Regions from separate parts of the Paenibacillus sp. MT86 genome, predicted to be linked through region 2. Evidence: predicted binding sites of a transcription regulator. Region 2 holds the regulator's gene; the other holds the start of a gene.
What was found. The regulator Rex, encoded in region 2, represses fermentation and respiration genes when NADH is low (regulators of the CRP and FNR family bind a similar motif). The targets are predictions, from matches to a motif close to TTGTGAAATATTTCACAA.
Positions count from the first base shown of each region.

Region 1: the regulator Rex is predicted to act here: its motif matches at 4,249-4,266, upstream of AC3RCL_RS20415 (nitrate/nitrite transporter).

Region 1 is NZ_CM179499.1:4,573,356-4,581,349, reverse strand. Features, by position in the region: gene narH (nitrate reductase subunit beta) at 1-682, shown strand, start outside; gene narJ (nitrate reductase molybdenum cofactor assembly chaperone) at 675-1,253, shown strand; gene narI (respiratory nitrate reductase subunit gamma) at 1,240-1,932, shown strand; gene AC3RCL_RS20430 (GAF domain-containing protein) at 1,985-2,449, shown strand; gene AC3RCL_RS20425 (sensor histidine kinase) at 2,446-3,525, shown strand; gene AC3RCL_RS20420 (response regulator transcription factor) at 3,522-4,169, shown strand; gene AC3RCL_RS20415 (nitrate/nitrite transporter) at 4,324-5,838, shown strand; gene AC3RCL_RS20410 (YwiC-like family protein) at 5,891-6,616, shown strand; gene AC3RCL_RS20405 (DUF6953 family protein) at 6,740-6,976, shown strand; gene AC3RCL_RS20400 (glycoside hydrolase family 38 N-terminal domain-containing protein) at 7,656-7,994, opposite strand, start outside.
Region 2 is NZ_CM179499.1:4,319,277-4,327,270, reverse strand. Features, by position in the region: gene dinG (ATP-dependent DNA helicase DinG) at 1-2,779, shown strand, start outside; gene AC3RCL_RS19150 (redox-sensing transcriptional repressor Rex) at 2,845-3,510, shown strand; gene AC3RCL_RS19145 (amidohydrolase) at 3,485-4,786, shown strand; gene AC3RCL_RS19140 (cell wall elongation regulator TseB-like domain-containing protein) at 4,818-5,336, shown strand; gene AC3RCL_RS19135 (hypothetical protein) at 5,594-6,127, shown strand; gene AC3RCL_RS19130 (AAA family ATPase) at 6,120-7,622, shown strand; gene AC3RCL_RS19125 (3-hydroxyacyl-CoA dehydrogenase family protein) at 7,757-7,994, shown strand, end outside.

The DNA.
Region 1 (7,994 bases), 250 kb from region 2:
GCCGGATGAGAAGGATCTGTATCAGGCGCAATGCAGCCTGTTCCTTGATCCGCATGATCCGGCGGTGATCGAGCAGGCGCGCAAAGACGGACTGTCCGAGGAATGGATCGAGGCGGCCCAAAACTCCCCGGTCTATAAGCTCGCGATCGAATACAAGCTGGCCTTCCCGCTTCATCCGGAGTACCGGACGCTGCCGATGGTATGGTACGTGCCGCCGCTCAGCCCGATCATGAACTATTTTGAAGGCAGGGATTCCATCGAGAATCCGGACATGATTTTCCCGGCGATCGAGGAGATGCGCACGCCGATCCAGTACCTCGCGAATCTGCTCACGGCAGGCGACACGGTCACGGTGAAGGAAGCCCTGCAAAGAATGGCGATGATGCGTTCTTATATGCGCGCACAATCGTCGGGGGCCGAGTTTGATGAGACTCGTCTGGCACGGGTCGGCCTGACTGCCCATCAAATGAAGCAGATGTACCGGCTTCTTGCCATCGCGAAATACGATGACCGGTTCGTTGTTCCGACTTCACATAAAGAAAGCCATATGGATGTCTACCGTTCCCAGGGCTCTGAAGGATTCGGCGCGAGCTGCGGCGGCTGCGGTCCGGAAGGTCTGCAGGGCAAAACCGGCAAGGAGCTGTACGAAGAAAATTTCTATGGAGGGATCTGGCGTGATTAATCTCGGAAAGCTGCATGATTGTAAACATGTTTTCGGTTTTTTTGCTCAGCAGCTCACGTATCCGGAAAAGCTGGATTTCCATCCGTCCGTCATGGAGGAGCTGCTTGACTCCGCCGATCCGGCCTATGAATCCGTCAGAACGTATTGGACGATCATGCATGAATACAGCATGGAGGAGATTGAAGAGCTGTATGTCCAGACCTTCGACTTTCAGGCGAAATCCACATTGTATATGACCTATTACAAATTCGAGGACGGCCGGGAACGCGGGCAGATGCTCGCCAGGCTTAAGGAGACGTATGAGATGTTTGGCCTTGGCATCGAAGGCTCGGAATTGTCGGATTATCTTCCGCTGATGTGCGAGTTTTTGTACGCGGCGCCCTGGCAGGGCCGCGAGAAGGAAGCCGCGGAGAGCCTGAATTTGATGATGGCCGTCATGGAAGACGGCACCTATCATCTGCTGAAAGCCTTGGAGAAGTATAACAGCCCGTATGCTTATCTCGTTCAAGGGCTTCGCGGCACGTTCAAGGCGTGTCTCAGTCAGGAGGCTGCCGCTCATGAACATGATTGATCAATTTTTGTGGGTCATTTTCCCCTATGTATGCATCGTTGTATTTATCGTCGGTCATATTTACCGTTATCGTACGGACCAGTTTAACTGGACGGCAAAATCCAGCGAGTTTATCGAGAAAAAACATCTCAAGCTGGGCAGCCTCATGTTCCATCTTGGCATCATTCCGGTTATCGGGGGACACGTGGCCGGCCTGGCCATCCCCCAATCCTGGATGGAGTCGCTCGGCGTCAGCGACCATATGTACCATATCGGCGCGGTGTATATCGGAAGCGCGTTCGGCTTTTTAACGCTGGGGGGCATGATCTTGTTGACCGCCAGACGGTTTGCCATCCGAAATGTCCGAAAACTCAGCACCGCTTCCGATATGGTGGTCAATGTCCTCCTGCTGTTTATCGTCTTCATGGGGATGTACAGCACGCTGGTCACAAACGCGGTGCAGCCGGAATTCAATTATCGGGAAACGGTCTCGGTCTGGTTCCGCGGACTGTTTATGTTCCGACCGGAGGCTTCGCTGATGGAGGATGTGCCGCTGTCGTTCAAAATTCACATTCTTTCGGGATTTGGTATTTTCGGTTTGTGGCCGTTTACCCGTCTGGTCCATGTGTGGAGTGTTCCGTTGAATTATGTGGGCAGAAGATATATCCTGTATAGAAAGCACCGCAAATTTGAGTCGTAGGACGAGAGAAGGCTTCTTTAGCCTTCTTTTCTACGTCAGAGGAGTAATGGGGATGAAGAATCAGCCGATCTATGATTACCAACGTGAAATGGATAAGCTTCGGACCCGGTTTCATTTCGATTTCGTGTCCATGGCATTGGTGCAGCCGGCTGAAGACCGATTTGTATTGACCTGGCAGTATGCCTCGGGAAACATCAACGAGAGGTACAAGCGCATCGTGCTGCATTCCGGCAAGGGCATCGCCGGCATGGTGTTTAAGACCGGGAAACCGATGCTGATCCCGAATGTGAATGCGGATATTGAATCAAGGGACTTGTATAATTATCCGATTATCGTTGCAGAGCAGCTGAAGAGCCTCGGTGCCATACCGCTGTGGGAAGGCACGCGCGTCATGGGGGTTTTGCTTGTGGGATACCGTAAGGAGAACATGCTGGATCACAAGGCCTTTGCGTCTTTTCAGGAAGGTATAGGGATGGAATTTGGCGCTTTTTATGCCAAGGAGGTATCACGGCCGTGATTCAAATGACGGATGAGCATCTGAGCGAATTGCTGAGAAACATGTATCAGAACAGCATGGAAGCCATTTTTTTTATGGACGAGGACGGCAGCGTGGTCGCGATGAATCCGGCTGCGGAGAATATCCTTGACATTGAAGTGATCGAGAGGATGCACTCCGGACAGGACGGGTCCTTCTGCCAGACCTGCGAAGGGTACACCGACGAACAGGATCTCATCTCCTGCTCCAAATGCTATCTGGATTATCCGGATGGAGAATTCTCGTCGTTCCAAGTCTATCTGAAGACGCGGTCCGAAGGAATTGTTCCTTATGCGGCCAGTTACCATACCATCGATGAAGCCCGCGGCATCCGGGTGATGATGCTCCTCGATCTGACGAAGCAGCAGAAAACGCAGGAAATGCTGCAGCGGACGAATATGCTGAAATACGTCATCAAGGCACAGGAGGACGAGCGCAAGCGGATCTCGCGCGAGCTGCACGATAGCGTGGCTCAGGAGCTCTTAAGCTCGCTGGTCGACCTGCGCGTCGTTAAATATATGAATGTGGGCGAGGATGTGCTCAAGAAGCTGCACCAGACCGAGGTGTCTTTAACGAGGCTGCTGGATGATATCCGGCATTTGTCGGTCGAGCTCCGGCCCGCTTCCCTCGATGATTTGGGGCTGGAGGCTGCCTTCCGCTCCCATTTCAAATGGATCGGGAAGAATTACGGCATGCTGGTTGAGTTCTCTGCCGAGTTGGCGGCGGCCCGCTATGGCAGCGAGATTGAAACGGTGGTGTACCGGGTTTGCCAGGAAGCGGTGTTAAATGCCTTGAAATATTCGGGAACGGACGAGGTTCATGTCCGATTATGCGAGGAGAACGGCTGCCTTCAGTTAACCGTCCGGGACGATGGCGCCGGATTTAACATGATCATTGACGAAGCCAAGGGAACCGGACTCGGGCTGTACGGAATGCGCGAACGCGCTGAGCTCGTCGGTGGCCAGTTTACTTTGGTTTCCGCTCCCGGCGAGGGGACGACGGTTCAGCTGAAGATCCCGCTTACGAGCAGCGGCAAGGCGGAGGTGAGGGGAACATGAAAATTGTGATCGCGGATGATCATGCCGTGGTCCGCAGCGGATTTTCCATGATTCTGAATTACCAAGAGGATATGGAGGTCGTCGCGACGGCGGCAGACGGCATCGAGGCATACGCCATGGTGGCCAAGCACCGGCCGCATGTGCTGTTGATGGATTTAAGCATGCCTCCCGGCGAGAGCGGATTGATTGCCACAGGCAAGATCAGCAGCGAATTTCCGGAAACGAAAATTTTGATCCTGACCATGTATGACGATGACGATTACCTGTTCCATGTTTTGAAGAACGGGGCTTCGGGTTACGTGCTCAAAAATGCGCCGGATGATGAATTGATTTCGGCCATCCGCATGGTCCATAAGGGAGGAACCTACATCCACCCCCAGATGGCCACGTCCCTGGTCCGGGAATTTATCAAGAAAGACAGCGAGAGCGCGGAGCAGGATCCGTTCAACAGTCTGTCCCAACGGGAGATTGAAATCCTGCCGCTGATCGCGAAGGGCTATGGCAACAAGGAAATCGCGGAAAAACTATTTGTATCGGTCAAAACGGTGGAAGCGCACAAGGCCAAAATCATGGAAAAGCTGAAATTGAAGAGCCGCCCGGAGTTAGTGGAATATGCGCTGAAGAAAAAACTGCTGGATTTTTAATTATGGCGCATAAGCAGGGTGATTGCGGTAAGGAATAGGGAAGTTCCCCGGAGAGATTCAGGGAACTTCCCTATTCGCATTGTGAATAGGTGCACGTACAATAGGAGCTGGGGATCAATATGCCATTCATTACGCTTTGGAAAAGGTGATGGGAATGATCAAAAAGCTGCAGCTTCCGCTGCAAACAATGAATCTGGTGCTTGGTTTTATGGTATGGGTCATCATCTCCGCGCTCCTGCCGTTCATAAGAGAAGATATCGCCATTCCGGCAGACCGGATCGCCATTCTGACGGCCATTCCGGTGGTCCTGGGCTCGGTTCTGCGGATACCGCTCGGCTATTACGCCAACGTGGTCGGAGCACGAATTGTTTTTATATCCAGCTTCATCCTGCTGCTGTTTCCGGTCTATTTTATCAGCGTGGCTTCATCCTTTACGCATCTGGTCATCGGCGGCTTGTTCCTTGGGATCGGTGGGGCCGTGTTCTCGGTGGGCGTGACCTCATTGCCGAAATACTATGCAAAAGAGAAGCTGGGACTGGTCAATGGGATCTACGGGATGGGCAACATCGGTACAGCCATTACGACGTTTGCCGCACCGGTCATCGCGACGGGGATCGGATGGTCCAAAACCGTCCAGCTGTATTTGATCCTGCTGCTGATATTTGCATTATTCAATGTTTTTTTAGGCGACCGCAAAGAAATCAAGGTGAAAACACCGGTCATGGAACAGATCAAGGGTGTATATAAGAATGAAAAACTGTGGTTTTTCTCGCTTTTTTATTTCATTACCTTCGGTTCGTTCGTAGCCTTTACGGTGTACTTGCCGAACTTCCTGGTTTCTCATTTTGAGCTGGCCAAGGTGGATGCCGGGATGCGGACGGCCGGGTTCATCATGATCGCGACTTTTTTGCGTCCCGTCGGCGGCTGGCTTGCAGATCGATTTAAACCGCTGTTCTTATTAATGGGCGTATTCCTGGGGCTGACGGCTGCGGCTATCCTGTTGGCATTCTCCCCGCCCATCGGCTTGTATACGGCCGGCTGCTTAACCATAGCCGTTGGTGCGGGTCTCGGCAACGGGGTCATTTTCAAACTCGTGCCCCTTTATTTCAACAAGCAGGCCGGCATCGTGAATGGCATCGTGTCCATGATGGGCGGTCTTGGCGGTTTCTTTCCGCCGCTGATGCTTTCCTTTATCCATTCGGTTACGGGGCAGTATTCCATCGGCTTCATGGCTTTGTCGCAGGTTGCGCTTGCGAGCTTCGTCGTTGTGGTATGGATGTACTACCAGGACAAACTTGCCGTGCAATCCGAGGTGTTTAACTCCACCGGCCAAGGAATTCTGGTAACGGATCCAAGCGGAAGGATCAGTGCCGTCAATCCGGCATTCACGAAGTTAACGGGATACTCGGAGGAGGAAGTGCTCGGCAAAAATCCGAGCGTGCTGAAGTCCGGGAGGCAGTCGCCGGCGTTTTATCGCGCGATGTGGTCTGAGATCATGGAACGCGGAAGCTGGCAGGGGGAGATTTGGAACCGCAGAAAAAACGGGGAGGAATATTTGGAGCTGTTGACCATTAATGCCGTAAGGGACGAATCCGGCGACATCATTCATTATGTAGGTACCTTTAGCGATATTACATACCATTCGTCCGGCAATGCTTCGAGCGGCTGACAAGAGATGAATCGTTGTCGGTGCGAGTTGATGGATGGAGAGGGAGAGAGGCATGAAAAAGACGAGGATTGTGATTCCGCGGGAGCATGGAGGCTGGGCCATGGTCTCTGTACCTTATTTCATCGGGATGGTGGCTGCCAAGCCGGCCCTTCTGCACCTTCCGCTGTTTTTGGCGTGGTTGTTTCTATATATGGCGTCCTATCCGTTTCTGCAATCCTTAAAGACCCCGGCCAAACGCAAAACCTGGATATCCTGGGGGACCGTTTATGCTCTTGTTGCCGCCGTGTTTCTGGTTCCGGTACTTGTTCTCAAGCCGTCGATGCTCTGGTTTGCGCCGGTCCTCCTCGTGCTGATCATGGTTAATGTCTGGCATGTCCTCCGCAAAGCGGAGCGTGCGCTGCTGAACCATATTTGTGCGATCCTGCTGTTCTGTACCGGAGGCGCCGCTGCATACATGCTGGGAGGAGGAGGCTTCGATCAGCTTCTAGCTGCTGTTGTTGCTCTGAATTTCCTATATTTCACGGGAACCGTATTCTTTGTCAAATCCGTATTTCGGGAGCGGAAAAACAGGCGCTGGACGGCATATGCCATCATGTATCATTCGGTGATGCTGATTCTGCCGATATTCCTCGGGCATCCGTGGATGTGCCTGCCGTTCTTGTTTCCGTTTGTGAAGACACTGCGGTATGCCGGAAAAATAATGAAACCGATGAAGGTCGGCATGATCGAGATTGCGGGTTCCATCCAGTTTTTATTGCTGTCATGGATCTTGATGTAATCTGCTTTTGCTATCGCGATGGCGAAATATGCACAGCTGCCTTCGGTCGGCTTCCATGCGAATCGACTCTGTCGTCCATTCTGTTATAATAAGGGAATGGATACAGAAGGGAAGAATGCAAATATGGCATATACAGCACAGCAGGTGGCCGAATGGATGGTGGAGGAAATCCGGTTTACGGGCAATTTGTATCAGACGGAAGCCATCCGTTATGTACGCGAGAACTTCGGAGAAGAATTTGTCTTCGTGAACGAGAATGGAAATGCTTCGCTGTCCAAGGACGTGAAGAAGGCCTTCCGCAAACTGCATGGCGGCCGGATTGCCTGGGATCGCGACGGATTCATGTGGGCCTGGACGTAATCCCGCTATAACCGAATAATCAAAAGACAGGAGAGGCCGGATCGACAGGCCACATCCTTATATTAATGAGAACGAGGGTGCCCCAAAAGATCTTAGATCTGGCGGGATGCTCTCTTTTTCTGTTAGGAGGCGCTCCGAGTACGAATCGTTCCTCCCATCGCTGTTGCCCCCAAATTTCTTGGGACGGTTCTAAGCAAGGATGAAATTCGGGGACAAAGGCGACCGCTCTCGCTTGTCCGGAATCGTTTCGTCCTCTCCGCTACGTTGTGCAGATCCCTCACTTTAATTAGCATACGAAAAAAACCGTCTCTTGGTAAAATGAAAGTGTTACCTATCATTTACGAAAGAAACGGTTGGAACACTATTTTGTCGACGGTACCAAGATCGAAGCCAATGCCAACCGCTATACGTTCGTCTGTGGTAAAGCGGTTGTCAAGCACAAGGCGAAATAACAGAAGAAAGTCCAGGCGCTGTTTTCAACCATCGAAGATGCCGGGATGGCTTACACTTGCCGATAATCTGCTCAAGGCGGCAACGAACCGAAAAGCAAGAAATGGCGGTGCAAGGATAATATCCTGAGCACCGTCATTACTTCATTTGACACATTTTTTAATCTGACGAACCGTCCGTCAAGTGAACAACCCTACTTATTTATGGGGCAGCTGTTCTTCATCATGAATCAATGGATCCGATGGACCGTGAATTGTCCGGTCGAGGCGTGCAGCGTCTTCGCCGTTTGCTGGGGGTCCAGCTGGCGATGGCGTTCTACCGCATAGCGGAACTCGTAGAAGCCGCCGAGCGTAGCCTTGAAATTGGTCTCCCAGTAGTTCGTCAATATCCAGGCATACGTGGAAGGACGGCTGTCCGCCGGCTGCATGGTGTGAAGCTGGCGCGGCCCGTGCTCCAGCGTTCCGAGCTGTACGAGCGGCGTGTCTGTCATGGACAGGGTCAGCGCTTCCCGGTCTTTAGCCGAGTGCCAGAATATTCCCTCCTGCACGCTGGTGTAATCGAGGCAGCT
Region 2 (7,994 bases):
ATCCCGCGTATACGGCACCTATGTCAATCCCGGGATTCCGATCCCTCCTTTTATTACCGGTTTGACCGGCATTTCCGACAGTGATGTAGCGGATGCTCCGTCATTGGAAGAAATGATGATGGAGCTTGTGCCCATGCTCGACGATGTCGTATTGGTTGGACATAACGTCGCTTTTGATTTTAACTTTTTGCAAAACGCGCTCGATCGCTGCGGCTATTTACCGTTCAGCGGCCGTATTCTAGATACGATGCACTTCTTAAAAATATGCTTTCCCTCGCTCCCGTCCTACCAGCTCGGGATGGTGTCCTCTCATTTCGGCCTGGAGCATGACCGTCCGCACCAGGCGGACAGCGATGCGCTTGCCACAGCCTATGCGCTGCTGAAATGTTTGGAGGAGATCGACGAGCTTCCGCTGCTCACCATTCAGCGTTTAAGCGACCTGTTTGCCGACGAGGACAGCGATTTGGCCTGGTTCTTTGACGGCATTCGTTCCGACAGGGAGCACCGAGCCGTACAAGCGGGAGACACCCATACGTACTACCGCCAGTTTGCCTTGGCGGTGGATGATTGGAACGATATAGCACCTGTCAGAGATGAGACGGAGCCCAACCCTTTGGCCGATGTAAGCTTCGAGCAATACATGAACGATGTCCGTGAACGCCTGAAGGAAACGCTGCCTCATTATGAGAGCAGGGATGCCCAGGACATGATGTTCCAGGAAGTGATGCAGGCGCTGGATGACAATAAACATCTATTGATCGAAGCGGGCACGGGAACCGGCAAATCCCTTGGATATTTGCTGCCGTCGATCTATCAAAGCGTGAAGCAGGAACAGAAGGTTATGGTGAGCACGCATACGATCAACCTTCAAGAACAGCTGCGTGACCGGGATATTCCCCTGCTCACCCAGGTTGTTCCTTTTCCTTTTAAGGCGGCCATTTTCAAGGGCAGGGGACATTATTTGTGTTTGAGAAAATTTGAACATAAAATAAATAGAAGAGATTTTCATTCCCCGAAGGAAGACGTAATCACGGCGGCCCAGATGCTGGTCTGGCTGACCCAGACGGAGAACGGGGATGATGAAGAGCTAAACCTTGGCGGACGCGGAGGGGATTTCTGGGAGACCATATCCAGCGATTCGGATTCTTGCCTCGGACGCGCCTGTCCTTGGTTCCGCAAATGCTACTATCACAGGGCCAAGCATGAAGCAGGCATCGCGGATGTCGTCATTACGAACCATTCGAAGCTGTTCACCGACGTGAAGGCGAATCATCAGCTGCTGCCAAGCTATGAGCGCCTCGTCATCGACGAAGCGCATCATCTTGAGGATGTCGCCGGCAAGCACCTTGGCTTGCAGATGAAGTATTTTTCGGTGGTCCATACCTTGACCCGTTTGTACAAAGACAGCCGAAGCGGGCAGCTCCCGGCTCTGCGCCAGCTGCTGCAAGCTTCGCCGCACGAGAAGGCAGTCGAATGGTCTTCCGTCATCGACCGTTTGTATCCGGACCTCATTACCGCAAAAGAGAACTGGGATCGGCTCAGCGATCAATTGTTCGGACTGCTTCCGGAACGCGGAGACGCTTCTCCGGGAGATGCCGGCCAATTCTCGCTCCGCCTGTCCCCGCTTAAGAAGCCGAAGGATTGGGATTCGATGGCCGAACTGGAGCATCAAATTCATCTGACGCTGGGCGATGTCGTGCGCAAGGGCGATAAGCTGATCGCCGAAATGAAGGAAGATTTGGATGACTACAGCGCGGACAGCCTGTTAACCGACCTATCGGGCCTATTTAAGGACCTGGCCTCGCATCGCGAAGACCTGCGCTCCTTCATGGCCCTGAACGATGAGGGCACGGTATACTGGATGGAGGCGAACGGCAATTTCCGCAGCAAATCGCTGCAGTTGTATGCCGTGCCCGTCGACGTGAGCGCTCATCTGAAGGAATTGTTTTTTGACAAGAAACAAAGCGTGATTCTGACATCGGCGACCTTGTCGGTGGACAAATCGTTTCAGTTCATGATCGAAAACCTGGGTCTTCAGGAAGCGGCTGAAGCGGGGAACCTGAACACGGTTCAGCTCCCGTCCCCGTTTAATTACAGGGAACAGGCCCTTCTTGTCGTGCCGCGCGATTTTCCGAGCGTGAAGGGATCGGTCGGGGATGCACTCTTTGTGAATACGCTCGTGAAGTCTTTGGCCGATACGGCCGTCGCTACGCATGGCCGCATGCTCGTCCTGTTCACTTCGTACCGGATGCTGCGCCAGGTGCACGAGCCGCTGAAAGAAGCGCTGGCATCAAGCGACATCACGGTATTGGGACAAGGTATGGACGGAACCAGCCGTACCAAGTTAATCCGAAGATTTCAGGACAGCAGCGCTTCCGTGCTGCTGGGCACCAGCTCCTTCTGGGAAGGGGTAGACATCCCGGGTGAGGCGCTGACTTGTCTTGCCATCGTCCGGCTGCCGTTCCAGCCGCCGAATCACCCCTTGGTCGAGGCCAAGAGCGAACTGCTGCAGCAGCAGAAGAAGAATCCCTTCATGAAGCTTTCGGTTCCGCAAGCGGTCATTCGTTTCAAACAGGGGTTTGGGCGTCTGGTGCGAACAGCACAAGATAAAGGGATCGTGATCGTGTACGATACGCGGGTCATTGAATCCTATTACGGGAAGTATTTCTTATATTCCTTGCCGGGGCCGAAGATGGAGCATATGCCGACAGAGGGGATCGTTCCCCGAATTTCGGAATGGCTGCAGGAAGAGGCAAGCGCGGGAAACCAAGCGGAATAAAGTGAAACCAAGCACGATCAACAAAAAAAGATGTAGTTATTAACCTATTATTAGGGGGAGCATGCATGAAATCGGAAAAAATTTCGGAAGCCGTGGTCCGCAGATTACCTGTATACTTGCGCTATTTGAATGAGCTTCAGAAGAGGGAGGTTTCCACGGTTTCCTCCCAGGAGCTGGGACAGAAGCTGGACCTCAATCCTGCTCAAATTCGTAAGGACCTGGCGTATTTCGGTGATTTTGGACGGAAAGGGATCGGATATGATGTTTCTTATCTGATCGAGAAGATTCGCCAGATTCTGAAGCTGGACCAGAAGATCAATGTCGCATTGGTCGGGGCCGGTAATCTTGGACATGCATTATCGAATTACAATGCATTCCTGAAGGATAATATGAAGATTGTGGCGATTTTCGATTCGTATTCTCCCAAAGTTGGTATGAAAATTAACAATTTGGTCGTACAGCCGATGGAAGAGCTGGAGAAGACGGTTCATGAGCACGGCATTCGAATCGGGATTATTACCGTTCCGGATTTCGAAGCGCAGAACGTAGCGAATCAGCTTATCGCCTCAGGGATCGAGGCGATTCTGAACTTTGCGCCAACCATCCTGAAAGCCCCAGCCCATATCCGGATTCATACGGCTGATTTTACAACGGATTTGCAAAGTTTGGCCTATTATTTGGATAACGGCAAGGAGGATGCAGCACATGACAACAACGAAGTGGATGGTTAAGAACGGAACGTTTGCAGTACTGGAGGAAGGCCAATCCGTGCTTCGCGGATACCTGGTGGTTGAGAACGACCGGATCACGTACCTGGGCGAGGAGGAGCCCGTCGTGGAAGAGGGGACAGAAATTATCGACGGAACCCATCTGTTCTTCCTGCCCGGATTGGTGAACACGCATGGACATGCCGCCATGTCGCTTCTTCGCGGCTATGGGGACGATCTGGCACTGCAGGTATGGCTTCAGGAAAAAATGTGGCCGATGGAAGCCAAATTCACGTCAGACGACGTATATTGGGGCACATCGCTCTCCGTGCTGGAGATGATCAAGGGCGGAACCACGACGTTTGTGGATATGTATGACCATATGGATCAGGTCGCGAAGGTTGTCCAGGACTCGGGAATGCGCGGCGTCCTGACGCGCGGCGTAATCGGTTTATGCCCGCCCGAGGTACAGCAGCAGAAGCTGGATGAGGCGGTGGCATTCGCGAAGGATTGGCATGGCAAGGCTGACGGCAGAATTACGACGATGATCTCGCCGCACGCGCCTTATACCTGCCCGCCGGATTTCATCGAAAAATTCGTTCAAGCATCCCATGACTTGAACCTGCCTTTGCATACCCATATGTCCGAAACGGAAACTGAAGTGGCTCAGAACGTTAAGGATTACGGGCTTCGCCCCGTTGCCCATTTGGAGAAGCTGGGCATGTTCTCCCGTCCTACGCTCCTTGCGCATGCCGTTCATCTGACCGATGAGGAAATCGAAGTCTTGGCCAAGCATCAAGTAGCCGTATCGCATAATCCCGGAAGCAATTTGAAGCTTGCCAGCGGAGTCGCCCGCGTACCTGCGCTGCTGAAAGCCGGCGTAACGGTGTCGCTCGGTACCGACGGACCTGCTAGCAACAATAACCTGGATATGTTCGAAGAGATGCGGCTGGCTGCCCTGATCCATAAAGGAGTAAGCGGGGATCCGACGGCCATTCCGGCCTCCGAAGCGCTCCGAATGGGCACGGTATACGGAGCCAAGTCCGCTTTCCTTGAGGATATCGGTATGCTCGCGGTTGGGATGAAGGCCGATATGATCGCATTGAATACGGATCAGGCGCATTTCCTTCCACGGACCGACTATATTTCTCACGCGATCTACTCTGCCAGCGCGAAGGATGTAGAGCATGTATGGGTTGACGGCAAGCAGGTGGTGAAGAATGGCGCGAGCCTTACTCTCGACGAGGAACGCATCCGCCGGGAAGCGCAGCGTGCATTTGAGCGTCTTACAACCCTCTAGGGAATAATCAAGGGGAGCGAGGAAGACGGATTTGAAGAAAAAAACGAAGTGGATATTGCTGAGCGTGTCCGGCGTCCTGCTATTATTGCTTGGCCTACAGCTCTATTATTCCTATGTTATGAAAGATACGTGGAATGAAGAAAGAATGGCGATCCTTGCAGCGAAACAGCATGGCCAATTGGTCTCGTCCGACAAGACCTATAAATCGGTATGGGGCGAGGACAATAACTATTGGGTGGTCAGCGGGAAAGATAAAGACAATCAAGACCGCATGGTCTGGGTGAAGTTTACGGACGATAACGTTCCTGTTGAAGGGACAGATGCCGTTCAGTCGGTGTTATTGAATACGGGCATGTCAGAGGCCGTGATGCGGGACCAGATCCGTAACGAAATGCCGGGTGCGGTCATCAAGCGATTGCTGCCGGGAATGTATGAAGGCGAGTATGCCTGGCAGCTGCAATATGAAAACAACGGTCAGCGCGGCTACAGATTCTATCGTTTTCAAGACGGAAACGCCATCGGAAATGATATTATTCTTCCTAATCAATAAGAAAACAAATGAAAGGCGTCCCCTCATAGGGATGCCTCTTTGGCACATAAACATGTAAGCGCATACAGAAATAAATTGGTAAAACTGTTCTAAATATTTTCACAGACAAGCATGAAAAAGTATATAAGATATGATATACTCATACTTGTACGAATTGAGCAGATCAATTACATGCCTCACCATATATCGTTGTTATATGTATTATTGTGCTGCAATTGCTATACAAAATTTCATATCGAAATTGAAGGAGGAACTTCATGAAACTGCGCATTGTACCTATCATGCTGACTGTCGTGATCTCAGCATCGGTCCTCTTTGGCGGTTGGTTTCTGTATCGGCAGATGGCTTTGCAGAATCCGCTCGCAACTGTTGTGTCACAATACGATGGCGTGAAAAGTTCTCATATAGATATTAAACAGGATACCGTGACTTTGAATCTTGATTTGGCTCCGAATGCGAATTTACAAGGTTTGGTTCAGCATATTAAGCAGGAAGGCAAGTCCGTGATCGGGAAGCGGGAATTGAGAATCCAGGTGGAGGACCATTCCTCGGAAGCATTGGATCAATGGTGGGAGCAAGCGATGCTGTCGGTTGCCGAAGCGATGGACAATAAGCAGTATACCGATATTCAATCATCGCTCGAGCAGCTGGCTGCCCAGTCGCCGAATTTGAAAGCAAAAGCAACGATCGATGACACCAATGTCTATGTCAGCTTGTCGGACGGCAAGTCTGGTAAATTTATAATCTTGCCGCGTCAACCTGGCAAAATGGAGGTGTGGAATCATGCCTAAATTAGCTAAAGAAATCATGTTAGGCTTCATTCCGGTTTTGTTGGTATTCCTTGTGTTTGTCGGCGTGAACATCGTGCCTCTCTTAATAGCGGCAGGACTCGTAGGCGGCTTGCTGTTTATAGCCAAGATGAAGGGCGGCATCGCGGTTGGTGCGGGAAATGAGCGAAAGCGGAAGAAGAGCGGCCCGGCCAAGCTGACGTTCGAGGAAATCGGCGGGCAGGATAACGCTAAGCAGGAGCTGCGGGAAGCATTGGATTTTCTGATTCGTCACGAGGATATCAAGAAATTCGGCATACGTCCATTGAAGGGGATTCTTCTCACAGGGCCTCCGGGAACAGGGAAGACCTTGATGGCCAAGGCCGCTGCCCATTATACCGATTCTATATTTGTCGCTGCTTCCGGCAGTGAATTCGTGGAGATGTATGTCGGCGTCGGTGCAGGGCGTATCCGGGATTTGTTCAAGGATGCCCGCAACCGCGCGGCCAAAGAAAACAAGCAAAATGCCATCATCTTCATCGATGAGATCGACGTCATCGGCGGTAAACGCGAAGGCGGCCAACAGCGAGAGTACGATCAAACGCTGAATCAGCTGCTGACCGAAATGGACGGCATCTATTCGCAGGACACGCCTCGCATTCTGGTGATCGCCGCAACGAACCGTAAAGAAATGCTGGACAGCGCGCTGCTGCGTCCAGGACGATTCGATCGCCATATTCAAGTGGATCTGCCTGATAAGAAGGGCCGGACGCATATCTTGAACCTGCATGCGGGCAATAAGCCGCTGCATCAAGATGTCGACCTGGAGAAAATAGCAGAGGAAGCCTACGGCTTCTCGGGTGCACAGCTGGAGAGCGTCATGAACGAAGCCGCCATCTATACGATGCGCGAGAACGAACAATTTATCCATCAGCGTCATCTGTCCATGGCGATTGACAAGGTCATGATGGGCGAGCGTTCCGACCGTGAATCGAATTTGGAGGAGAAAAAGCGTGTTGCCATCCACGAATTGGGACATGCTATCATGGCAGAGCTGGTGCGCCCAGGCAGCGTGAAGCAAGTCGCGCTCAGCCCGCGCGGCAAGGCGCTTGGTTATGTTCGCCATAATCCGCAGCAGGAACAGTATTTGTACACAAAAACCTTCCTGGAAGAGCAGATTATGATCGCTCTTGGCGGCGCGGCCGCCGAAGAGATCTATTACGGGGGCCGAAGCACGGGCTCCAGCAATGACTTCGAGCAGTCGCTGAACATCGTGGAGACGATGATGAAGTCGGGTCTGACGTCGCTGGGTATCGTTAACATGAACATGGTTACTACCGAAGAGCTGATGAAAGAGAACAATGTGATATTGGAAGAGCTGATGAATCGCACCAAAACTCTTTTGGAGCAGAAACGGCCGATATTCGACAATTCTCTTGACATCCTGTTGAAGGAAGAAATTCTCTCGGGAGAACAATTTCGTTGTCAATTTCGTGAAAACGCGCTTTTACCAGCATAAATTGTTATGCTGGTTATTTTTTTTTACTTTTTTGTCGTGCTAAGATATTATTATACTTTGTGCTCTAAAATGTATTTTTCGACAAATGGGGTACAATTAAAGTATAGAGATAAGGAAAGGGTGGAGTAGAAACCATGTACTTCAAAAAAATCGGCGTTGTAGGCGGCGGGACCATGGGGCAGGGCATTGCGGAGATGCTGGCAGCCAAGGGCCTTGACGTACTGCTCGTAGAGAAAACTCCAGAGAAACTGGACTATTCATACCGAATGATCGAGACCAGTCTAGATAAACAACTGGAGAAATGGGGAATTACCCAGGCAGAGAAGAAACTGATCCTGAACCGGATTCAAAAAGTAACTCATTTTGCGGAGC